2 regions of the Rahnella sp. Larv3_ips genome follow, and region 1 is predicted to be linked to the other one. Evidence: predicted binding sites of a transcription regulator. Region 1 holds the regulator's gene; the other holds the start of a gene.
What was found. The regulator ArgR, encoded in region 1, controls arginine synthesis, uptake and breakdown. The targets are predictions, from matches to a motif close to ANTGAATAAAAATACANT.

Region 1 (12,402 bases):
CACAACCGTTACCGCCGTCACCTGCCACGATCAATATTGTGGCTTCATCAACAAACTTCATTTGTACTGTCTCCGTAAATCATTCGCCGGGCAGCTATAGTTTAGCTACCAGGTTTTGCTCTGTCCGACGAGGCCACCAACGATGGCCTGCTGCGGAAAACATTGCACCCGCCACCACCACAAATGCCCCAAGATAACCTACAAAATTGAGCACTGGTGCGGCGAAATAGCCCGGCCAGGCAAGTGCTAACAGATCTGAAAATAGCAGGGTAAACAAGGGCGTCAGCGTCACTATTGCGCTGACCTGCGATGCCTGCCATCTCGCCATCGCTTCCGCTAAGGCGCCATATCCTACTAAGGTATTCGCGCCGCAAAACAACAAACAGGCAAACTGCCAGCCGCTGAGCTGTGAAAGCATCGCCGGACTGGCCAGCGGGAGCAATGCGATAGAACATAAAGTGTACAGCAAAAACAAGATTTGCGGCGAGGCCAGCTGACGCAACAGAACCTTTTGCGCCACACCATAAATCACCCAAACCATTGCTGCCCCGACACCAAAAATCACACCGAGGGTGTAATCGGTAAGACGGGTAAATATTTCAATCAGGCTGACATTGAAGAACAATATCAGTCCTAAAATCAACATAATGGCGCCAATAACCTGCGTGACACGCATCTTCTCTTTCAGGATTATCACACTGGCCAGCATCATACCAACAGGCGAAAGCTGACCGATAACCTGAGAAGCCGTCGGACTGAGAAACTTCAGTGAAGAACTAAAAAGAACAAAGTTCCCCATCAGCCCTGCGGTGGCAATTAACACCAGAATAAGCCAGCGTGGCCTGCTTAAAATCACTCTTGGCGGTAAGCGACGCTTCGCGGCAAGAATGCATCCCAGCACAATTGCAGCCATGGAAAACCGATACCAGACCACCGTAAAGGGATCCATGACGACCAATACCTGCTTCATAGCGATGGGCAAAGAGCCCCAACTCATGGCAGTGATCAGCGCTAACATGATCCCGACAGGTGCCTGCGATTTAGTATCCATTATCCGCCAGAATGGGCTAACCAGAATGTAAAAAGCCCCGCAACGAGTTGCGGGGCTTACATCTATTTACTAAGACGAGAAAAACTTATTCAGCTTCGATGCTGATGTACTTACGGTTTTTCGGGCCTTTAACTTCGAACTTGACTTTACCGTCAGCCAAAGCAAACAGAGTGTGGTCCTTGCCGCAACCCACGTTGATACCAGCGTGGAATTTGGTGCCGCGCTGACGAACGATGATGCTGCCTGCCAGTACTGCTTCGCCGCCAAAGCGTTTTACGCCCAGACGTTTAGCTTCTGAATCGCGACCGTTGCGTGTGGAGCCGCCAGCCTTTTTGTGTGCCATTGTTCCGCTCTCCTAATCTTAAGCGCTGATGCCGGTGATTTTAACGTCAGTGAACCACTGACGGTGGCCCTGCTGCTTACGATAGTGCTTACGACGACGAAACTTAACGATTTTGACTTTAACGCCACGACCGTGAGCAACGATTTCAGCTTTAACGATACCGCCAGCAACTAAAGGCAGGCCGATATTAATTTCTTCACCGTTTGCAATCATCAGAACCTGATCAAACTCGATCGTTTCGCCAGTTGCGATGTCAAGCTTCTCAAGGCGAATAGTCTGCCCTTCGCTGACACGGTGTTGTTTACCACCACTTTGGAAAACCGCGTACATATAAAACTCCGCTTTCCGCGCACTCAACTTTGTATAGTTCAGAGGGCGCTATAAATATTCACAATAGGGCGCGAATTCTACGCAAAAAATCAGAGTAAGACAAGAGCACAATGACCACAAAAGAAGAAAAAAAGCGCAGTTCTTTCGTTATCATTTATCTACACTGTTTTTCAAGTACAATCCCCTTTACAGTTAGCGCCATCTGCCAATGTGAGCCAGATCTCATTGCGGTGAAGAGAACAACAGCCGAAAAAACACAATGAACCTAGAACAGATTATCGATCTTACTCAGGACGACATGGCTGCGGTCAACGCATCCATCCTTGAACAGTTGAACTCCGAAGTTTCACTCATCAATCAACTGGGATATTACATCATCAGCGGTGGCGGTAAACGCATCCGTCCAATGATTGCAGTATTGACTGCCCGTGCGCTCTCTTACGAAGGCGACAAGCACATCAAAGTGGCTGCGTTGATTGAGTTTATCCATACCGCCACGTTATTGCACGATGACGTTGTGGATGAATCCGACATGCGTCGGGGCAAAGCCACTGCCAATGCGGCTTTTGGTAATGCGGCCAGCGTACTGGTGGGTGATTTCATTTACACCCGTGCCTTCCAGATGATGACTGATTTGGAATCACTTCCCGTTTTAGCTCTGATGGCAAAAGCGGTGAATGTGATCGCCGAAGGCGAAGTACAGCAACTGATCAACTGCAACGATCCTGACATTAGCGAAGAGAGCTACATGCAGGTTATTTACAGCAAAACAGCGCGCCTCTTCGAAGCAGCATCCCAGTCTTCTGCCATGCTGGCTGGCGGAACTCAGGAGCAGATTGTCGCGTTGCAGGATTACGGTCGCTATCTGGGTACTGCGTTCCAGCTGATTGATGATTTACTCGATTATGATGCTGACGGCGAAACGCTGGGTAAAAATACCGGTGATGATCTTGATGAAGGCAAACCGACATTACCGCTTTTGCATGCAATGCAGCATGGTGATGAAGAACAGTCAGCCATGATCCGTAAAGCTATCGAAGAAGGTAATGGGCGCCATTTACTGGAACCCGTCCTGGCAGCCATGCACCAGTGGGGCTCACTGGAGTACACCCGTCAGCGCGCTGAAGAAGAAGCAGACAAAGCGATTAAAGCCCTTCAGGTATTGCCGGAGTCTGTCTACCGCTCCGCGCTTGAAGGTTTGGCGCACCTTTCTGTGAAACGCGACTTCTGATGTTTTCTGTCGTACCTGCATGACCACGGCAGGTACGACAGAGTTACAACGCTAGCTTTCGTCAGGTTTGCGTAACCTGTTTAATATTTCCGAAACACCTTCTCTCACAATAAACGAGATCATTGTTTCACGTTCCGGCTCTCTCAGTTGCTTATAGCTTTCAATCCATATCGCCAGGGGATCCTGATGCGACGTATAAACATACTCTGCCGAGTGCTCATTCATCGCCAGACTGGCGACGGTATTACCTGGCAAACTGTCTATGTGATATTCAACCGCACGCCCCTGTACACCTCGCCTCCTTCGCTTTATCCAGCATAACCTGCGCGCCATTCCGTGCACGCCTTGTGTCGAAGTCGGAAGCCCTTCTTTACCGGTCAACTCCTTTGCTGCAAACCACTCTTTTTTCATAACGTTCCTTGTCTTTCTCATTCAAACCAATAAGAAAGTTGCTGTTATAAATCCATGTGAATAATGACGATGCTTTCCTGACACGGGCGACGTTTATTTTAGAGAAGATATTAACGCCACCACTTAAGGAAAACGTCTATTTAACGGAAAGAAGATATTCAATTTTTCGAAATGAGTCCACTGCTGCTTTAAAAGTTTCCATGAATTATCTTTATCAACAAACCATGAATATGCTTAAAGGAAGTTTTTTAGAAAGAAGCATTATAATGTCGAAAGAAAAACATTAACACCCTTAAAATATAACTATAAAACAAAGCCTTAAGATAAAAATCAATAATCAATAATCAATAATCAATAATCATTCAACTATAATAAATTCACTACTCAAAACATTTAATTATTATTTTTATAAATGCTAAAGATCAAAAAACACGCATACCGATAACGCATTCACTTTAATAAATTTCAACTTTGCACGTGATACATCATGAAAATAGACATGAATCACAAAAAGCAACATGAATTTACTTGTTTGTTTAAATCACAATAAGAATGTATTTTTCTAAATGAAAGCAATGAGGGTTTTTAAGAAACATAGATTTAAATGATCGTAAATAAATCAAACCCTCGTTAAATGTATAAGTGCGATAAATATGCCCGCGGAATAAAATTAAACAAATAAGGAAGCCATCATGAATACAAGGAACGAAGACTGGCATCAGGCCGATATTATTGCTGCACTCAGAAAGAAAGGAACCACCCTGGCGGCAGTATCGCGCTCTGCAGGTTTGAGCTCTTCCACCTTATCAAACGCTCTGACACGGCCATGGCCAAAGGGCGAATTGCTCATCGCGAATGCGCTGGGGTTACATCCTTCAATTATCTGGCCAAGCCGCTATTTCGACACCAGGACTTTTCAGATCATTGAACGCCGTTGCCGCACACCCAATGCTGCGCAAGAGTAAATCCGAGGGGAGATAAAAGAAAAAAACCGCCGGGATAAGCCGGCGGTTATCTATAAAGAGACGCAATCAGTGATTAATAAACTGTTCGCCGAGTTCGATATCCTTATGCAGGATCTCCAGCATCGATTCCAGTGACTGCTGTTCAAATGCGCTCAGTTTACCGATGTCCAGCAATTCGGTGATCCCGTTTTTGCCAAGCAAAACAGGCTGTGCGAAAAAGCGAGCATACTCGCCATTGCCTTCGACATACGCACATTCCACAACGTTGCTTTCACCCTGCATAGCTCTCAGTAATGAAAGTCCGAAACGCGCAGCCGCCTGCCCCATCGACAGCGTTGCTGATCCACCACCCGCTTTTGCTTCTACCACTTCAGTACCTGCGTTTTGAATGCGCTTGGTGAGTGAAGTGATTTCACTTTCGCTGAACGCCACACCAGGTACCTGAGAGAGCAGCGGCAGAATAGTGACACCAGAATGTCCACCGATCACCGGCACTTCAATGTCTTCCGGTTGTTTACCTTTTAACTCCGCAACGAAAGTATTAGAACGGATCGCATCCAGCGTTGTGATGCCAAAAAGTTTGTTTTTGTCATAGACGCCGGCTTTTTTCAGCACTTCTGCCGCAATAGCAACCGTCGTGTTGACCGGGTTGGTGATAATGCCAATGCAGGCTTTCGGACAGGTTTTCGCCACTTGCTGAATAAGATTACGAACAATACCCGCGTTAACATTAAACAGATCTGAGCGATCCATCCCTGGTTTTCGCGCCACACCCGCTGAAATCAGGACAATATCTGCGCCTTCCAAAGCAGGTGTGGCATCTTCGCCACAGAAGCCTTTGATTTTCACAGCGGTAGGGATATGACTGAGATCGACAGCAACGCCCGGCGTCACCGGAGCGATATCATATAATGAGAGTTCGGAACCGGAAGGTAGCTGGGTCTTTAGCAGAAGCGCGAGGGCCTGACCGATACCGCCCGCAGCACCGAGAACTGCAACTTTCATCCTATACTCCTTTTTTATCATTAACTTATAAGTGTCGTGGAATTATTTTGGTTGTGACCTTAATCACTTACGCTGTTAAAAACAATCGCTCACCTGCAGAGAATCTGAGGTTGGTCGTTTAGAAAGTAAAAAAATACACCTAAGCGCCCTTATCCGGTCTTTTATGACTTTTATCGGAAAGCTACCCCTTAAAAGTAGCACCGCAAAAGACGTCAGGTTAATAAATGGTTAAATTTGGTTCATTGTGTGAGCTGAATCGAAATCGGTTGAGCCCAACTTCCTGCGGAAGGCTTACTCAAAATTCACAATTTCGGCATATTCATGAAAAACCCACTAACGCGACACCCGTCACATTCCTTGCAGAACGGTGAGTTCTGGATTGTCCATGTCTTGCGTTGTTGCATAAAAATGCAATTATCTGCATAATCAGCCAAACATTGATCAAGAGACCAGGGTGCAAAATGCGTAATCCTGCCAAACAGGAAGATTTAATCAAAGCCTTCAAAGCATTACTGAAGGAAGAGAAATTCAGTTCTCAGGGCGAAATTGTCGTCGCACTCCAGGAGGAGGGCTTCGAAAACATCAACCAGTCCAAAGTCTCACGGATGCTGACCAAGTTCGGTGCGGTGCGTACGCGCAACGCGAAAATGGAAATGGTGTACTGCCTGCCCGCTGAAATCGGTGTGCCAACAACGACCAGTCCGCTGAAGAACCTGGTACTGGACATTGATCACAATGAAGCCATGGTGGTCATCCGCACCAGTCCGGGGGCAGCACAGCTGATCGCCCGCCTGCTTGATTCACTCGGAAAATCAGAGGGTATCCTCGGAACTATCGCGGGTGATGATACGATTTTCATTACACCTGCCCGCAGTTTCAGCGTTAAACAACTGCACGATGCGATCCTGAGTTTGTTCGAACAAGAGTTATAAGCCGCCTCAATAGTACAAGGGTGTAAGCGCCCTTTCTGTGCAGGGGGTCAGAAGAACAGAATTTCTGACCTCAGGCCAGCCTCTTTACCCTTCCTTTATATTGCGCACATTTCAAATGCCGCACAAAAATACCGGTTTTCTACCATGAACGGGTACAAGGCGCATGCCCTCTTCTGTTAACGCCGGTCACAACAGGCTCATTTCCGTCACATAAATATTTCAATGATGTGATTCACACCAAAAATAAGCACAGATAATCAAATTCATTCAATCTATTGATTTTACTAAAAATCAACACCTTTTGAACAATTTATAGACGTTTTTTATTACTTTCCGTTATTAAAAACACCAATAGGACACACATAACCACCCAAATAACTATTAGCAAACTATTAATATTTTGAGTGACTAGATGTATACTCATTTCCGTGGTGTGAGACACCAGTTGTTGGAACACATAATAAAATCGACGAGGTCAAATCATGAACGTTAAAACTACAATCGCAACATTAAGCATTCTCTCTGCTCTGTCATTTGGTGCATTTGCAGCACAACCTGTTAGTCAGGAACAAGCTGCCAATCTGCAGGCGAAAGGGATGATCAGCGTCAGCGGCGTTGCCGGTGCACCTTCTGATATCCGCCAGGCACTGTCTGACAAAGCCGATGCAAAAGGCGCTAAAGCTTTCCGCGTTATTGAAGTGCGTCAGGAAGGTAACTACCACGCAACCGCAGAAATCTACCAGTAAGTTCCGGTAGCCATCGCGAAGGGGCCTGAATAAATCAGGCCCGTGAATAAACAGATTTATCACTGCCCGTTTTACGTTCCCGCACGCTTTAAGCGCCCTGAACTGCAGTTAACAGCCCTGATAAATCTACATTTGAATCGACGTTGCTCTCTCAAATTGCATCAACGTCAGTGAAATCAGGAAATTATCATGAAAATCATCACTACTATCGCCGCTCTTAGTCTGTTGTCTGCTGTGTCTTTCGGTGCGTCTGCTGCGCAACTGATCACGAATCAGCAAGCAGAAAATCTGCAACCTATGGGCATGATCAGCGTGAGCGGAGTGAATGGTGCACCCACCGATATTCGCCAGCAGCTGTCTGACAAGGCTGATGCCAAAGGCGCTAAATCTTATCGTGTGATCGAAGCCCATAATGAAGGCGCTTATCACGCGACAGCAGAAATCTATCAGTAAGATTTTCTGTACGTTACCCAGAACTAAAGCCACTGCTTGAGTATTTATATGAATTAGCGTTACCGGGTTTCAACAGCCACAGATCGTCTCAATAAAACGATGCTGTTGAGGCTGGGAGAGAGCTGACACTGCCACTGCCGTGCTCTCTTGCTAACGATACCCTCGTCGTCCTGTCCGACGACACCCTTTGGCTCCCACGCTTTTTTTGGGAGCTTTTTTTTGTCTGTTGATAAGCCATTGCCCGGAATTAAAGACAAAAAAAGCACAGCGAATGCTGTGCTTTGAGGCCGTTGAGGAAGACATTATGGCTGCTGTGTCATGCTCGCTTTCGCGGCCAGTGCCTCCAGCAGTTTTCCGTGGATGCCACCAAAACCGCCATTACTCATGACGAGAATATGATCGCCCGGCAGCGAGGCCTTGATCACCATATCCACCAGCGAATCCACATCAGCACTCCAGTGCGCAGGCTGTATACAGTGTTCAGCCACTTCTGCTACCTGCCACGGAATATGCTGCGGCTGCAGCAGGAAAACTTCGTCCGCACGCCCCAGCGACGGCGCCAGTTCGTTTTTGCTCATGCCCATTTTCATGGTGTTTGAGCGCGGTTCAAGCACTGCCAGAATACGCGCCGTGCCGCCCACTTTGCTGCGCAATGCGGAGAGCGTTGCCAGAATCGCCGTTGGGTGATGGGCGAAGTCGTCATAGACGCTGACGCCATTTTCAACGCCGCGCAGTTCGAGACGACGACGCGCGTTGATAAATTCGCCCAGGGCTTTACAGGCATCCTCCGGTTTCACACCGACATGACGCGCGGCGGCAATCGCCATCAGCCCGTTATGCATGTTGTGTTCACCGACCAGATTCCAGTCCACCTGCCCGACGATTTCGCCTTTCAGGTAGACATTGAAAGAGCTGGCATCCGGCGTCAGTTTTTTTGCATCCCACGAACAGGCATCCGTTTCACCCGCAAATTCCTGTTCACTCCAGCACCCCATCGCCATCACTTGCTTAAGCGGAGTATCGTGCTCGGGCAGGATGATTTTCCCTTTACCCGGCACCAGACGCACCAGATGATGGAACTGTTTCTGGATGGCTTTAAGATCGTCGAAGATATCGGCGTGATCGAATTCAAGGTTGTTCAGGACCAGCGTGCGTGGGCTGTAGTGAACGAATTTCGAGCGCTTATCAAAGAAAGCACAATCGTACTCATCAGCTTCCAGCACCATAAACGGGCTGTTGCCCAGACGCGCAGACACCTCAAAGTTACCCGGCACGCCACCAATGACGTATCCCGGCTCATAACCACAGGCTTCGAGGATCCACGTCACCATACCCGCCGTGGTGGTTTTGCCATGTGTACCGGCAACGGCAATCACCCAACGCCCAGGCAGAACGTGATCGTGCAGCCATTGCGGGCCAGACACGTAAGGGATCCCCTGTTCCAGCACGGCTTCAACGCACGGGTTTCCGCGCGTCATCGCATTGCCAATGATCACCAGATCCGGCTGAGGGTCTAATTGTGCAGGATCGTACCCCGTAATCAGCTCAATACCCTGATTTTCCAGCAGCGTACTCATCGGTGGATAAACGTTATCGTCCGAACCTGTAACCTGATGCCCCTGAGCACGAGCCAGCATCGCCAGCCCGCCCATAAACGTGCCGCAAATCCCAAGAATATGAATGCGCATATGTTTTCCATTAATGCCTTTAAGTCAGCCGCCATTCTACCGCTCAGAATCCTTCAGAAGAAATGGATTTGCCTATGATTCATCCATATATTTGGGCTAAACTGCCCACGCTCTTGTAAAGGTTTTATTAACGAACCGTTATCCATCCTAGATTCAGGGAACGTGTTATGAAAACGTTAGGCGAATTTATTGTTGAAAAACAGCAAGACTTTCCTCATGCAACCGGTGAACTCACCGCCTTGCTCTCAGCAATAAAACTCGGCGCTAAAATCATTCACCGTGACATCAACAAAGCGGGTCTGGTTGATATTCTCGGTACCAGCGGCGCAGAAAATGTTCAGGGCGAAGTACAGATGAAGCTCGATCTGTATGCGAATGAGAAGTTAAAAGCAGCCATGAAAGCGCGCGGCGAAATTGCCGGTATCGCGTCGGAAGAAGAAGACGAAATTGTTATTTTCGAGGGCGAACGCGCTGAGAATGCAAAATACGTCATTTTGATGGATCCGCTCGATGGCTCTTCAAACATCGACGTTAACGTCTCGGTCGGCACCATCTTCTCCATCTACCGTCGTACCACGCCACTGGGCCAGTCGGTGACCGAAGCTGACTTCCTGCAACCGGGCAACCGTCAGGTCGCTGCGGGCTACGTGGTTTACGGTTCGTCCACCATGCTGGTATACACCACCGGCGTTGGCGTTCATGCCTTCACTTACGATCCTTCACTCGGTGTATTCTGCCTCTCCCATGAAAAAGTACGCTACCCGGCAACCGGCAGCATGTATTCGATCAATGAAGGCAACTACATCAAATTCCCGCTCGGCGTAAAAAAATACATCAAATATTGTCAGGAGCAGGACGAAGCTACGCTGCGCCCTTACACCTCACGTTACATCGGTTCTCTGGTGGCAGATTTCCACCGTAACCTGCTCAAAGGTGGCATTTACATTTACCCAAGTACGGCGACCCATCCCAACGGAAAATTGCGTTTGCTGTACGAATGCAACCCGATGGCGTTCCTGGCTGAACAGGCCGGTGGCAAAGCCAGCGACGGTAAAAACCGCATTCTGGATATCATTCCGCAGAAACTGCATGAACGCGCGCCGTTCTTCGTCGGTAACTGCTCAATGGTCGAAGATGCAGAACGCTTTATCGCCCAATTCCCTGATGAATAAGCCCTGCGCGGCACGACAATAAAACATCAAAGAATGAACGTGATACCTCTGTAACTTAGCCTTACCGTTGTTCTGAACGTAAAAAGGTGGCTTTCTAAGCCACCTTTTTTATTTCCTGCAAAATGCGGTTTTACGATCGGTACTGCTCAGACTGATTCAGTTTGAACACGGCCATGCTCGCCGCCAGCAGCTGAGCCTGCTCTTCCAGAGAACGCGTCGCCGCCGTCGCCTGTTCAACTAACGCGGCGTTTTGCTGTGCCACCTGATCCATCTGGGTGATCGCGACATTCACCTGCTCGATGCCGTGCGTTTGCTCGCTGGTGGCAATCGAGATTTCCCGCATCAGGCTGGTCACGCGCGTCACTTCGCTGGAAATTTCCAGCATCGTCGCCGCCGCAGATTTCACCATGCTGGATCCTTCCGCCACCCGGCTTTCTGAATCACCAATCAGCTCTTTGATTTCTTTGGCTGATTGCGCACTGCGCTGTGCCAGGCTGCGCACTTCCCCCGCCACGACGGCAAATCCGCGCCCCTGCTCACCGGCACGTGCGGCTTCAACGGCGGCATTCAGCGCCAGAATATTGGTCTGGAAAGCGATGCCGTCGATGACAGTAATGATATCGCCGATACGTTTGGAGCTGTCGGTGATGCCCTGCATTTTCTCCATCACCTGATTAACAACCTGGCTGCCTTTGTCCGCAATCGATGAAACGCTGTGCGCCAGCTGGTTCGCCTGTTCAGAGTTTGCGGCGTTCATCCGCACGGTCGAGGTCAGCTGCTCCATGCTGGCGGCAGTTTCTTCCAGAGAGGCCGCAGACTCTTCGGTGCGCTGCGCCAGATGCACATTACCGGCCGCCAGTTCGCGCGAGCCCACGTCAATCTGGTTACCCGCATCGCGGACGCGGCCAACCGATAACACCAGAGAATCCTGCATTTGCTTCATGGCTTTCAGCAGGCGCCCCATTTCGTTGTTGTGAGAGTCGTCGATATCGTGTGTCAGATCGCCTTGCGCAATGAATTCCAGCTGCGCGATGGAAAACGTCAGCGGACGCATAATGAGTTTCTGCAATGCAAACCACGCCATGATCGCAATCGTCAGCGCCACCACAAAAGCCGCGACGATGACGGTCAGCTGGATACGCGCCTCTGCCCGAGCCTGCTCAATGCGTTGACGGGTGTTATCCACCGCATACGCGCGGAAATCCGCGAGCGCTTTGTCGTAAGCATTGCTGTAGGGCGTGATTTTATTCTCCAGCACATCGTAATAACTGTCGGCGCTTTGCGACTGCAACGCCTGAAGAATGGGGACCAGGCCATTGGTTTTGTAGGCTTCGTAGGTTTTTTGCACCGCCGCGGACAAATCCCTGCCGTGCTGAGTGTCATCCACTATGCTGACGAATTTTCCCAGATCCTCATCTGCCTGTTTGATGTAACCGGCAATGCGGTCGGACGTTGCTTTCGCGTCATCCATCATGCCGATTTCCAGCTGACGGACAGCCACACCGCTGGCAACACGGGTGCGCAGGGAGTAACTGTAGCTGTCAGCCAGCGAGCCCAACTCCTCGCCCTGCAGCTGATTAATCTTTTGCAGCGAGGTCGCACTTTGCCTGATGGCATTGGCGCCCAGTACGCTCACCAACAGTAAAATCAGGGTCATAAACACTAACAGGCCGATCAGACCGGCCTTTACGCTCAGCTTATTCAACATACGGTGTTATCCAGTCATTCAGGTGAAAAGGAGAAGTGCATATCGCGGTAGGGGTCAGGTTTATCCCGACTTTTATTTGAATAGAGTTATCGGCAATTGACTGAATTTCTTGATAAGAAAAGCAAAAACAGGCAGTTACGCGGTGAAATGACCTGGCGGTAAATTTTACTGCCGAACCTTAAGTTTTTGCAGGTTCGCAACAGCAGGTCATGCGGGAAAATTGGAAAGCGACATTCGGTGAAAAGGGCGGGAAATCACGGGAGACTTGGCTATAATGTGCGGCACTCTATTCCTGGTTCAATGAAGGAAACCAACCATGAGCTTACTGAATGTACCTGCTGGCAAAGATATGCCAGAAGATATCTAC
Region 2 (12,402 bases), on a different contig from region 1:
CACCTGAAATCCGGTAAGAAAGTGAAAGCCGACGCCCTGCTTTACGCTAACGGACGCACCGGCAACACCGACAAGCTCGGTCTGGAAAACATCGGTCTGGAAGCTGACAGTCGTGGTCTGCTGAAAGTGAACAGCATGTATCAGACCGCACTGTCGCATATTTATGCCGTCGGTGATGTGATTGGTTACCCAAGTCTGGCCTCCGCGGCTTACGATCAGGGGCGCATTGCCGCACAGGCGATGATCCAGGGCGAAGCCAAAGTACATCTGATCGAAAACATTCCGACCGGCATTTACACCATTCCGGAGATCAGTTCGGTGGGTAAAACCGAGCAGGAACTGACGTCGATGAAAGTGCCGTACGAAGTAGGCCGTGCACAGTTCAAACATCTGGCCCGTGCACAAATCGCCGGGATGAACGTGGGCAGCCTGAAATTACTGTTCCACCGTGAAACCAAGGAAATCCTTGGTATTCACTGTTTCGGTGAGCGTGCGGCTGAAATCATCCACATCGGACAGGCCATCATGGAACAGAAAGGCGAAGGTAATACTATCGAGTATTTCGTCAATACTACCTTCAACTATCCGACCATGGCAGAAGCCTATCGCGTGGCAGCACTTAACGGATTAAACCGCCTTTTTTAACGCGGCGGCGCTATCCCAGTAAGCCTGCATGTGTTCTTTAATGGCTTCGGCCAGCTGTTCGTAACGCCCGCGCAGTGGCGAACCGGGACGATAAACCAGCGCAATCGTACGGCGCGGTTCCGGTTTGTCACACGTCAGATAAGTCACCCCATCACGGCTGCGCTCACGCGGTACGGCCAGTGAAGGCAGCAGCGTAATCCCGCTTCCTGCCGCCACCATGTTTCGCAGAGTTTCCAGACTGGTGGCGCGGAAGTGGGTATCTTCATCGGCACCCGCCTGGAAGCAGAATCCGAGTGCCTGATCACGCAGACAGTGGCCGTCTTCCAGCATCAGCAATTTTTCACCCGCCAGATCGGCCATCGCCACGCGATCGCGGGATGCCCACGGATGATCGTCGTAGATCGCCAGCTTCATCGGCTCGTCAAACAGCGGCACTTCGATAAACGCTTCGCTCTCTTTTACCAGCGCCAGAATGGCACAGTCGAGCTTCCCGCTGTCGAGTTGCGCCAGCAACTGATGGGTTTGCGCTTCGTGCAGGTACATCTCCAGCTTTGGAAAGGTTTTGTGCAGGGTAGGGATAATTTGCGGCAGCAGATACGGCCCGACAGTCGGGATAAGACCAATGTGCATTGGCCCTGACATCGCTTCCCCCTGCTGACTCGCCATCTCTTTGAGCACTTTCACTTCACGCAAGACCGTGCGGGCCTGATCGACAAGTAATAAACCGGCCTGAGTGAACAGCACTTTACGGCTGGTTCTTTCCAGCAACATGACGCCAAGCTCATCTTCAAGCTTACGGATTTGCCCGCTCAGCGTAGGCTGACTGACGTGGCAGGAATCTGCGGCGCGGCGGAAGTGGCGGAACTCAGCCAGTGCTACCAGATACTCTAAATCACGAATGTTCATTTTTCCCCCAATCCCTCATAGGCAATGCGATAGCCGTTAACGATAGATAAGATAGCAACCAACGATTATATCTATCAACCACAATCGTTAATAATGCCCCCCATCGAAACGGCACCGCCGTAAAAATTATCCATTTCATAGATTAATTAAGAGGTTATTCATGTTTGCAAGCCAGGAAGGGAAGCAGGTTCCACACGTTACTTTTCATACCCGTCAGGGCGACAAATGGGTAGATCTCACCACTGACGAGCTGTTTAAAAATAAAACAGTGATTCTCTTTTCACTGCCGGGTGCCTTTACCCCGACCTGTTCTTCCAGCCATCTGCCACGTTACAACGAACTGGCTCCGGTGTTCAAAAGCCACGGCGTAGACAGCATTCTGTGCGTTTCCGTGAATGACACCTTTGTGATGAACGCGTGGAAAGCGGAACAAAGCGCCGCCAACATTACCTTCATTCCGGACGGTAACGGTGAATTCACCAAAGGAATGAACATGCTGGTCGAGAAAGCCGATTTAGGTTTCGGTCCGCGTTCATGGCGTTATTCCATGCTGGTTCGTAACGGCGTGGTCGAGAAAATGTTCGTTGAGCCAAACAAACCGGGCGACCCGTTTGAAGTGTCTGATGCTGACACCATGCTGAAATACCTGGCACCAGAATATAAAGTGCAGGAATCCGTCTCCGTGTTCACTAAACCGGGCTGTCCGTTCTGTGCCAAAGCCAAACAGATGTTGCAGGAACGCGGTATTCAGTACGAAGAAATTGTATTAGGTAAAGACGCCACTACCGTCAGCCTGCGCGCCGTGACCGGCCGTGCGACCGTGCCGCAAGTCTTTATCGGTGGACGCCACATCGGGGGAAGTGACGACCTGGAGGTTTACCTCCATTCAGAAACGGAAGAAGTGTGTGCCGTGGCACAATAATTTTCGACAGCCATTGATTGTAAGAAGTAAGACAAGAAATCCCTGCATTACCAACAATAAGCAAGTATGACTACGTGAACTTTCGGCGGACCCTGGGTCCGCCTTTTTTTATTGCATCTTCCCTTCAGAGGGGAAGATGCTCAGGTTTACAAGCCCAAACGCGCTTTCGCATCAGCAATCGCCAGCGCGACCTGCTGCGGAGAAACACCGCCTTTGGCGGCACGTTTGTCGAGGCAGGATTGCAGTTCGAGAATGGCGTAAACGTCATCGCCGATCGTGCTGCTGAATTTCTGCAAATCTGCCAGCGGCAATTCTTCCAGCGCTTTGCCCTGATGAATCGCTTCGACGACCGCTTCACCCACAATATGGTGCGCCTCGCGGAACGGAACGCCTTTGGCGACCAGATAATCCGCCAGTTCGGTGGAGTTGGCATAGCCTTGCTGCGCAGCTTCTTTGGCACGCGGGCGTTTCACCTGAATACCGTCCAACACCAGCGATGCCATGTTCAGGCAATCCATCCAGGTGTCGAGCGCGTCGAACAGCCCTTCTTTATCCTCCTGCATGTCTTTGTTGTACGCCAGCGGCAGACCTTTCATGGTCATCATCATGCCGGTCAGCGCACCCTGCACGCGGCCACATTTGCCACGGATCAGTTCCAGCGCGTCCGGGTTTTTCTTCTGCGGCATCAGGGAGGAACCCGACGTCACGCGGTCGGACAAATCGATAAACGCCGCTTCACCGGTGTTGAAGAAGATCAGGTCTTCGGCGAAACGGGAAAGATGCACCATGCTGATGGCCGCGTTAGAAAGCAGTTCCAGCACGTGGTCGCGGTCAGACACGCTGTCGAGGCTGTTACGGGTTGCTGATGCAAAACCTAACCAGCCAGCCAGTTGTTCGCGATCCATCGGATACGCGGTACCGGCCAGTGCGCCACAACCCAGCGGGCTGACGTCCAGACGGGTCAGGGTATCTTTCAGGCGGCTTTCATCACGCGCCAGCATTTCCACGTACGCCATGCACCAGTGCGCAAAGGTCACCGGCTGGGCGCGTTGCAGGTGGGTATAACCCGGCATCACGGCGTCCTGATTGGCTTCTGCCGTGGCGACCAGCGCCTGCTGTAAATGATGCAGCGCCTCGCCCAGTTCAACCACCTGCGCTTTGCACCACAGTTTGATGTCGGTCGCGACCTGATCGTTACGGCTGCGGCCGGTATGCAGTTTTTTGCCAAGATTACCGACTTTGTCGATCAGTTTCCCTTCGACCCAGCTGTGAATGTCTTCGGCATCGCTGGCTAAAATAGCGCGGGGATTGGCACGGACTTCTTCCAGCAGCACAGTCAGCGCGTCTTCCAGCTGGATCTGCTCGTCAGCCGTTAAAACGTTGACGGTCACCAGCGCTTTGGACCAGGCCACTGAGCCCACGATATCCTGCTCTGCCAGCCGGTAGTCAAAACGCAGTGAGTCATTCAGTTCTTTAAACCGTTGATCTGCTGCCTGTGTAAAACGTCCGCCCCAAAGTGCCATTTTCCTGCTCCTGAAATGTTATGCAAAAGGGCGCAGCATGCTGCGCCCTGTTATCAATCCGACAAACCCTGCGCTTATTGTTTTTTCTTTTCGTTCAAAGCACGAATGCGTGAAGACAGAGAGAACAGACGGATGAAGCCGCCCGCGTGGCTGTGATCGTACACTTCGTCTTCGCCGAAGGTCGCGAACTCTTCCGAATACATGCTGTTTGGCGATTGTTTCTGAATCGCTGTCGCAGTGCCTTTGTAGAGTTTGATCACCACTTCACCGTTTACGTCTTGCGCCAGGGAATCCGTGGCTGCCTGAATTGATTCACGCAGCGGTGCGAACCAGCGACCATCGTACACCACGTAGGACATTTCGTGGCCGAGCTGCTCACGCCATTTGAAGCTGTCGCGATCCAGCACCAGTTGCTCAACGCCACGCAGCGCAGCCATCATGATGGTGCCTCCTGGCGTTTCGTAGCAACCGCGGGATTTAATGCCCACCAGACGGTTTTCCACGATATCGATACGACCAATGCCGTGTTTCACACCCAGTACGTTCAGCGCTTCAAGGCACTGGAACGGGCTCAGTTCGACGCCGTTAACGGCAACAACTTCACCTTTAGCCACTTTCACGGTCACCGTTTCAGCCTGATCCGGTGCGTCTTCCGGCGCAACAGTCCATGCCCAGCAATCTTTGTTTGCTGCATTCCACGGGCTTTCCAGCACGCCGCCTTCGGTGGAAATGTGCCATGCGTTTTCGTCACGGCTGTAGATTTTTTCGAGAGACGCGGTGGTCGGGATATTACGTTCTTTCAGGTAATCCAGCAGCGCTTCACGGGAACGTAAGTCCCACTCACGCCACGGAGCGACCACTTTCAGCTGTGGTGCCAGCGCGGTGTACGTCGTTTCGAAACGCACCTGGTCGTTACCTTTACCGGTCGCGCCGTGGCACAGGGCATCAGCACCCACTTTCAGCGCCAGTTCAACCTGAGCTTTGGCGATCAACGGACGCGCCATTGACGTGCCCAGCAGGTAGCTGCCTTCGTACAGTGCGCCGGATTTCAGCACCGGATACACGTAGTCTTTGATGAACTCTTCACGCAGGTCAACCACGTGGCATTCAGATGCACCGGTACGCAGCGCTTTTTGTTCGATGCCTTCCAGATCGGCACGTTCCTGACCGATATCAGCCACGAACGCGACCACTTCGCAGTCGCCATAGTTTTCTTTCAGCCATGGAATGATCGCTGAGGTGTCCAGACCGCCGGAGTAAGCCAGAACAATTTTCTTAATGCCTTGAGTTGCTGCCATGATGATTTCCTTCAAAAAATTCAATTAATCCAATGGGTTTTAAACGTGTCGATAGTGAACTACGCCAGAATGCGTGTTCCGATCGCGACGCCGTTAAACAGTGCCGGCAATTGCTCGGCGTGACGCCAGCTGGCGATATCAACCGGACGTCCGAGAGAACGTGCGGCGTCCAGCGCAGCGTGAACTTTGACGATCATGCCGTCGGTGATGATGCCCTGATCGATGAGCTGTTCAGCACGTTCCGCGCTCATTTCAGGAATACGCTGACCTTTGCCGTCGAGGATACCGCTGACGTCTGACAGCAGAATCAAATCTGCGCCCAGCGTGGCGGCCAGCGCGGTCGCCGCCTGGTCGGCGTTGACGTTCATCAGCTCACCGGTTGCGGTGATGCCGATGGAGCTGACAATCGGCAGATAGCCTGCATCGGTCAGCGTCGTGATTAGCGCCGGATTACCCGCTTCGGCTTTACCGACGAAGCCCAGAGATTCATCCAGCTGGGTCACACTGACCGTACCGCCGTCGGCCAGAGACAGGCCGACCGCGTTAATGTGATTTTTGACCGCCCACGCCAGCAGCGTTTTGTTGGCGCTCCCGGCGAGTGCACCGGTAATGATATCAATCTGGTCGGCTGGCGTGACGCGCAGACCGGCCTTCTTTACCACCGGCAGATTCAGCTTTTTCATCAGCTCATCCACCAGGCAGCCGCCACCGTGGACGATGACCAGCGGGCGCTGATAATCCTGACGATAAGCGACGACCGCCATGAACAGACGCTCAAGCGCTTCTTCATTATCCAGCAACACACCACCCAATTTGATGACTAACGGATTCATAGCTGTTTACGCCCCGACCGGTTGATTATGTTAATTAATAACAATACGTTTAATTTAATCTAACATCCCTGCGCATCTGAATAAACGCTCAGGGACGGTTGTTTTCTGTTTGCTGACAATCTAACTGATTGTTAAAGCAGTGATTGCGTCTCAGGGAAACCGAAACGGATATTCATACACTGCACCGCCTGCGCCGACGCGCCTTTCAGCACGTTGTCTTCCGTCGCAACCACAATCAGATGTTCACCTTTCACTGCAAAGCCAATGTCACAGAACGGCAATCCGACCACGTCTTTCAGCGCCGGAACGCCTTTGGTGTAAAGACGCACCAGCGGTTTATCGTGATACGCATTGTGGAAGGCTTCCGCCACGTCCTGCTCCGTCACACCCGCGTTCAGACGGCAGGTGATGGTCGCCAGAATACCGCGCGGGAAGTTACCCAGATGCGGAGTGAAAATGACCGGCACGCCGAGATGCTCTGCGATTTCAGGCTGATGACGGTGGCTGAAAAGTTTGTAAGGTTGCAGGCTGACTTCGCAGAAGCTGTTGCCGAGCGTGGCTTTACGGCCTGCGCCGCTGACGCCGCTGGTCGCGTTAATCACCGGCCACTGGCTGTCATTGAGCAAACCGTTTTCGATAAGTGGTTTCAGCGCCAGCTGTGACGCCGTCGGGTAACAACCCGGCACGGCAATCAGCTGCGCGTCTTTCAGTTTGTCTGCCTGCCATTCGGCCAGGCCGTACACGGCGCTGTCGAGCAAATCGAGGTGCTGATGCTCAAAGCCGTAGAATTCGGTGTAAAACTCAGGTTTGCTGACGCGAAAGGCCCCGGACAGGTCAAACACCACACAACCGGCCGCCAGAAACTGCGGCGCCAGATCGTGGCTGACTTCATGCGCGGTCGCCAGAAACACGACATCGACACCTTTTGCCGCACCGGCTACATCCGTCAGCGGCAAAACAGGCAGATCGACAATACCTTTTAATTGAGGATGCAAATCAGAAAGCAATTTTCCTGCATCTGCACTTTGCGCTGAAACCGTTAAACCGGTTATGTTCATATGTGGGTGGCGATTCAGGTAAGCAGCGAGTTCAGCTCCGGCATAGCCTGTGGCACCAACAATCAGCGTATTCAACATAGGGTCTGTTCACCTTCTCAACTTATCTGTATGGCTTTGCGATACAGGGACTTCAACAGGTAACAGGTGGTCACCGCGTTGTACGCCGCTCACCCGCGAGATTCAGCCGTGTCGTTTTGACTAACGCGGAATTTTTTCCGGTTTCCTTACGCGCTGGCTTATTGTATTTTTATTCACAATTATTGCATGAATATGAATACTACCCTAACTAAAGGCTGTCAACAGTGAAGATGAAATTACCTCCTTTTATTGAGCTCTACCGGGCGTTAATCGCAACCCCTTCCATCAGCGCAACCGATGCGGCTTTGGACCAGAGCAATGAAACGCTAATCAACTTACTGGCAGGCTGGTTCGGCGATTTAGGCTTTAAGGTTGAAGTGCAACCTGTTCCGGGAACCCGAAACAAATTCAATATGTTAGCCAGCACTGGCGAAGGCGCTGGCGGTTTACTGCTGGCCGGTCATACCGACACCGTGCCGTTTGATGATGGCCGCTGGACGCGCGATCCTTTCACCCTGACCGAGCATGAAAATAAGCTCTACGGTTTGGGTACCGCCGATATGAAAGGTTTCTTCGCCTTTATCCTCGATTCACTGCGCGACGTTGATCTCACCAAACTGACTAAACCGCTGTATATCTTAGCGACCGCCGATGAAGAAACGACCATGGCCGGTGCGAGCTATTTTTCCCAAAATGCCAAAATCCGTCCTGACTGCGCCATCATCGGCGAACCGACGTCACTCAAGCCCGTTCGTGCGCACAAAGGGCATTTATCAAACGCCATTCGTATCACCGGCCAGTCCGGTCATTCCAGCGATCCGGCGCGCGGCGTGAACGCGATTGAACTGATGCATGAGTCGATTACCCATTTAATGACCCTGCGCAATACCCTGAAAACGCGTTACAACCACAGTGGTTTCGTGATCCCGTACCCGACCATGAATTTTGGTTACATCAACGGCGGCGATGCGCCAAACCGTATTTGCGCCTGCTGCGAAATGCATATGGATATCCGTCCGTTACCTGGCCTGACGCTGTCCGAAATCAACGGCCTGCTAAATGAGGCGCTGGAGCCGGTGAGTCAGCGCTGGCCCGGCCGTCTGGTGGTTGAGGAACTGCATCCGCCGATCCCGGGATATGAATGCCCGCCGGATCATCCGCTGGTGCAGGTGGTTGAGAAGTTGCTGGGCGTGGAAACCGAGATCGTTAACTACTGCACGGAAGCTCCCTTTATTCAGGAGCTATGCCCGACGCTGGTGCTGGGGCCGGGTTCAATCGATCAGGCACATCAGCCAGATGAATATATCGATACCGCGTTCATTAAACCGACACGCGAGTTGATCACTCAGGTTGTGCATCACTTCTGTTATCACTGATCCTGAATCAGGGTTGATGAACAAACAATCAGGGCGCTCAGGGGCGCCCTTTGCTACTGTACAAATCAGGTCAGCAAACGTGGATTAGCCAAACTGATATCGTCGCTGATGTAATTAAATTTCAGCGACATTGCCAAAAAGACCATTTTTCACGTGAGTGATCGGGGGTTTTTGGGTTAAAACAAGTGCTGCTTTTAAAAAGTGTGGCCAGGTTGGCAGGGTGAACGGGGCAAGAATGCCTGACGGGTGAAAGTTATTTACAGAATATAAAAATTAAACGAGAGAACGGGTCAGAGGTGATATGAACGAACAATATTCCGCAATGCGAAGTAATGTCAGTACGTTAGGTAAACTGCTGGGCGATACGATCAAAGATACGTTGGGAGAACATATCCTCGATCGCGTTGAGCAAATCCGTAAACTGTCGAAATCCTCCCGCGCCGGAAACGAAGCGGATCGTCAGGAATTACTGTCAACGCTGCAAAATCTTTCTAATGATGAATTGTTACCGGTTGCCCGCGCATTCAGTCAGTTCCTGAATTTAGCCAACGTGGCAGAGCAATATCACAGCATTTCGCCGCACGGCGAAGCCGCCAGTAATCCTGAAGCGCTGGCGCTGTTGTTCGATCGTCTGAAATCCAGGAATCTCTCTGACCAGCAATTACGCGATGCCGTTGACCAGCTTTCTATTGAACTGGTTCTGACCGCGCACCCGACCGAAATCGCCCGCCGTACGCTGATCCACAAACTGGTCGAAGTGAATAACTGCCTCAAACAGCTCGACCACAACGATCTGGCCGATTACGAACGTAAACAAATTATGCGCCGCCTGCGTCAGTTGATTGCGCAGTCATGGCACACCGACGAAATCCGCAAGAACCGCCCTTCTCCGGTTGATGAAGCGAAATGGGGTTTTGCGGTGGTCGAAAACAGCCTGTGGGAAGGCGTTCCGGCTTTCCTGCGCGAGCTGAACGAACAGCTGGAAACCTCACTGGATTATAAAATGCCGGTGGAAGCCGTGCCGGTGCGTTTCACTTCCTGGATGGGGGGTGACCGCGACGGTAATCCGAACGTCACCGCCGATATCACCCGCCACGTTCTGCTGCTGAGCCGCTGGAAAGCCACCGACCTGTTCCTGCGCGACATCGCAGTGCTGGTGTCGGAACTGTCGATGACCGAATGTACGCCAGAGCTGCGCGAGCTGGCCGGCGGTAAAGACATCATTGAGCCGTACCGTGAAATCATGAAGCAGTTGCGCGCGCAGCTGACCTCAACTCAGGTCTATCTGGAAGCACGCCTGAAAGGCGAACGTGTCACGCGTCCGCACGATTTACTGGTAAAAAACGACCAGCTGTGGGCGCCGCTGTACGCCTGCTATCAGTCGCTGCAGGCCTGCAACATGGGCATTATCGCTAACGGTCAGTTGCTGGACACCCTGCGCCGCGTGCGCTGCTTCGGCGTGCCGTTAGTGCGTATCGACGTGCGTCAGGAAAGTACACGTCATACTGATGCGATTGCCGAAATTACCCGTTATCTGGGGCTCGGCGATTACGAGAGCTGGTCGGAATCTGACAAACAGGCTTTCCTGATCCGCGAACTGAATTCGCAGCGCCCGCTGGTCCCGCGTCACTGGGAACCGAGCGCCGATACCAAAGAAGTGCTGGATACCTGTCAGGTCATCGCCGAAGCGCCGGAAGGCTCGATTGCGGCGTATGTCATCTCAATGGCGCGCACGCCGTCTGACGTGCTGGCGGTGCATCTGCTGCTGAAAGAAGCCGGTTGCCCGTTCCCGATGCCTGTCGCGCCGCTGTTCGAAACGCTCGACGACCTGAATAACGCCGACGACGTGATGAAGCAGTTGCTGAGCATCGACTGGTATCGCGGTTTCATTCAGGGCAAACAGATGGTGATGATTGGCTATTCCGACTCCGCAAAAGACGCGGGCGTGATGGCGGCATCATGGGCGCAATACCGCGCGCAGGATGCACTGATCAAGACCTGCGAAAAAGCCGGTATCGCACTGACCCTGTTCCACGGACGCGGCGGTTCTATCGGCCGTGGCGGCGCACCGGCACAGGCAGCGTTGTTGTCTCAGCCTCCGGGCAGCCTGAAAGGCGGCCTGCGCGTGACCGAACAAGGCGAAATGATCCGCTTCAAATTCGGTTTGCCAGAAGTCACCATCAGCAGCCTGGCGCTTTATACCTCTGCGATCCTGGAAGCCAACCTGTTGCCACCGCCTGAGCCGAAACAAGCCTGGGTGGATATCATGGAGCAACTGTCTGACGTCTCCTGCAAGATGTACCGCGGTTACGTGCGTGAGAATAAAGATTTCGTGCCTTACTTCCGCGCCGCCACGCCTGAGCAGGAACTGGCGAAACTGCCACTGGGTTCACGCCCGGCGAAACGTAAAGCCAGCGGCGGCGTTGAAAGCCTGCGTGCCATTCCGTGGATCTTCGCCTGGACGCAAAACCGTCTGATGCTGCCAGCCTGGCTGGGCGCAGGTGCCGGTTTACAGGCCGTGGTGGATGGCGGGAAACGTGACGAGCTGGAAACCATGTGCCGCGACTGGCCGTTCTTCTCCACCCGTATCGGGATGCTGGAAATGGTGTTTGCGAAAGCTGACCTGTGGCTGGCCGAATACTACGATCACCGCCTGGTGGAAAAAGAGTTGTGGCCGCTCGGTCAGCAATTGCGTGATCAGTTAGCCAGCGACATCAAAGTGATTCTGGCGATTTCCAACGACGATCATCTGATGGAAGATTTGCCGTGGATTGCCGAATCTATCGCCCTGCGTAACGTCTATACCGATCCGCTGAACGTGCTGCAGGCTGAACTGCTGCACCGTTCCCGCGAGCTGGAAAAAGACGGCAAGCAGGATGCGAACATCGAACAGGCATTGATGGTGACAATTGCCGGCGTGGCCGCAGGTATGCGTAATACCGGTTAGTTGCTGCTAAAAGCATGAAAGCAAAAACCCGCGAATTCGCGGGTTTTTTTGTATTCAGTTCAGGGCAAAAAGATTAAGCGCGAACCGGTACGGCCACTTCAGGGCGCACACCCAGCGTATGACAAATCGCGTAACTCATTTCTGCACGGTTCAGGGTATAGAAGTGGAAGTCTTTCACCCCTTCGCGGCTGAGGATTTTTACCATGTCCATCGCGATATTCGCGCCGACCATTTTGCGGGTTTCGGCATCGTCATCCAGCCCTTCAAACATGCTGTTCATCCAGTGAGGCACGCGCACGTTGGTCATGGTGGCAAAGCGGGTCAGCTGTTTGAAGTTGGAAACCGGCAGGATCCCCGGCACGATCTCCACATCAATGCCCTGCCCGGCGCAGCGGTCGCGAAAACGCAGGTAACTTTCCACGTCGAAAAAGAACTGGGTAATGGCGCGGTTTGCACCGGCGTCAATTTTACGTTTCAGGTTAATCAAATCAGACTGCGCATTTTTGGCTTCGGGATGCACTTCCGGATAAGCCGCGACGGAGATATCAAAGTCGCCGACTTCTTTCAGTAAATGCACCAGATCGGTCGCGTACATGTCCGGCTTGCCGCCGCCAGCAGGTAAATCCCCGCGCAGCGCCACAATATGGCGGATACCGCTCTGCCAGTAATCCTGCGCAATCTGACGCAGTTCATCACGGCTGGCATCAATACAGGTCAGGTGCGGCGCCGCTTCCAGACCGGTGCGTTCTTTAATGCCTTTGATGATGCTGTGCGTGCGGTCGCGCTCACCGGAGTTTGCCCCGTAAGTCACCGAAA

Region 2: a site for ArgR is predicted at 7,424-7,441, ahead of argC (N-acetyl-gamma-glutamyl-phosphate reductase). Genes of this name have one in related genera too.

What each region holds. Positions count from the first base shown of each region.
Region 1 is NZ_MJIB01000008.1:180,674-193,075, forward strand. Features, by position in the region: gene cgtA (Obg family GTPase CgtA) at 1-61, opposite strand, end outside; gene ED901_RS14115 (DMT family transporter) at 95-1,051, opposite strand; gene rpmA (50S ribosomal protein L27) at 1,137-1,394, opposite strand; gene rplU (50S ribosomal protein L21) at 1,413-1,724, opposite strand; gene ispB (octaprenyl diphosphate synthase) at 1,984-2,955, shown strand; gene ED901_RS14135 (DNA-binding protein) at 3,007-3,366, opposite strand; gene ED901_RS14140 (helix-turn-helix transcriptional regulator) at 4,059-4,331, shown strand; gene mdh (malate dehydrogenase) at 4,398-5,336, opposite strand; gene argR (transcriptional regulator ArgR) at 5,798-6,268, shown strand; gene yhcN (peroxide/acid stress response protein YhcN) at 6,751-7,014, shown strand; gene yhcN (peroxide/acid stress response protein YhcN) at 7,204-7,467, shown strand; gene mpl (UDP-N-acetylmuramate:L-alanyl-gamma-D-glutamyl-meso-diaminopimelate ligase) at 7,770-9,155, opposite strand; gene fbp (class 1 fructose-bisphosphatase) at 9,323-10,327, shown strand; gene ED901_RS14175 (methyl-accepting chemotaxis protein) at 10,458-12,035, opposite strand; gene ppa (inorganic diphosphatase) at 12,352-12,402, shown strand, end outside.
Region 2 is NZ_MJIB01000021.1:202,412-214,813, forward strand. Features, by position in the region: gene sthA (Si-specific NAD(P)(+) transhydrogenase) at 1-645, shown strand, start outside; gene oxyR (DNA-binding transcriptional regulator OxyR) at 628-1,551, opposite strand; gene ED901_RS20420 (glutathione peroxidase) at 1,712-2,473, shown strand; gene argH (argininosuccinate lyase) at 2,620-3,996, opposite strand; gene ED901_RS20430 (argininosuccinate synthase) at 4,071-5,294, opposite strand; gene argB (acetylglutamate kinase) at 5,354-6,127, opposite strand; gene argC (N-acetyl-gamma-glutamyl-phosphate reductase) at 6,259-7,263, opposite strand; gene argE (acetylornithine deacetylase) at 7,488-8,639, shown strand; gene ppc (phosphoenolpyruvate carboxylase) at 8,941-11,586, shown strand; gene metF (methylenetetrahydrofolate reductase) at 11,660-12,402, opposite strand, start outside.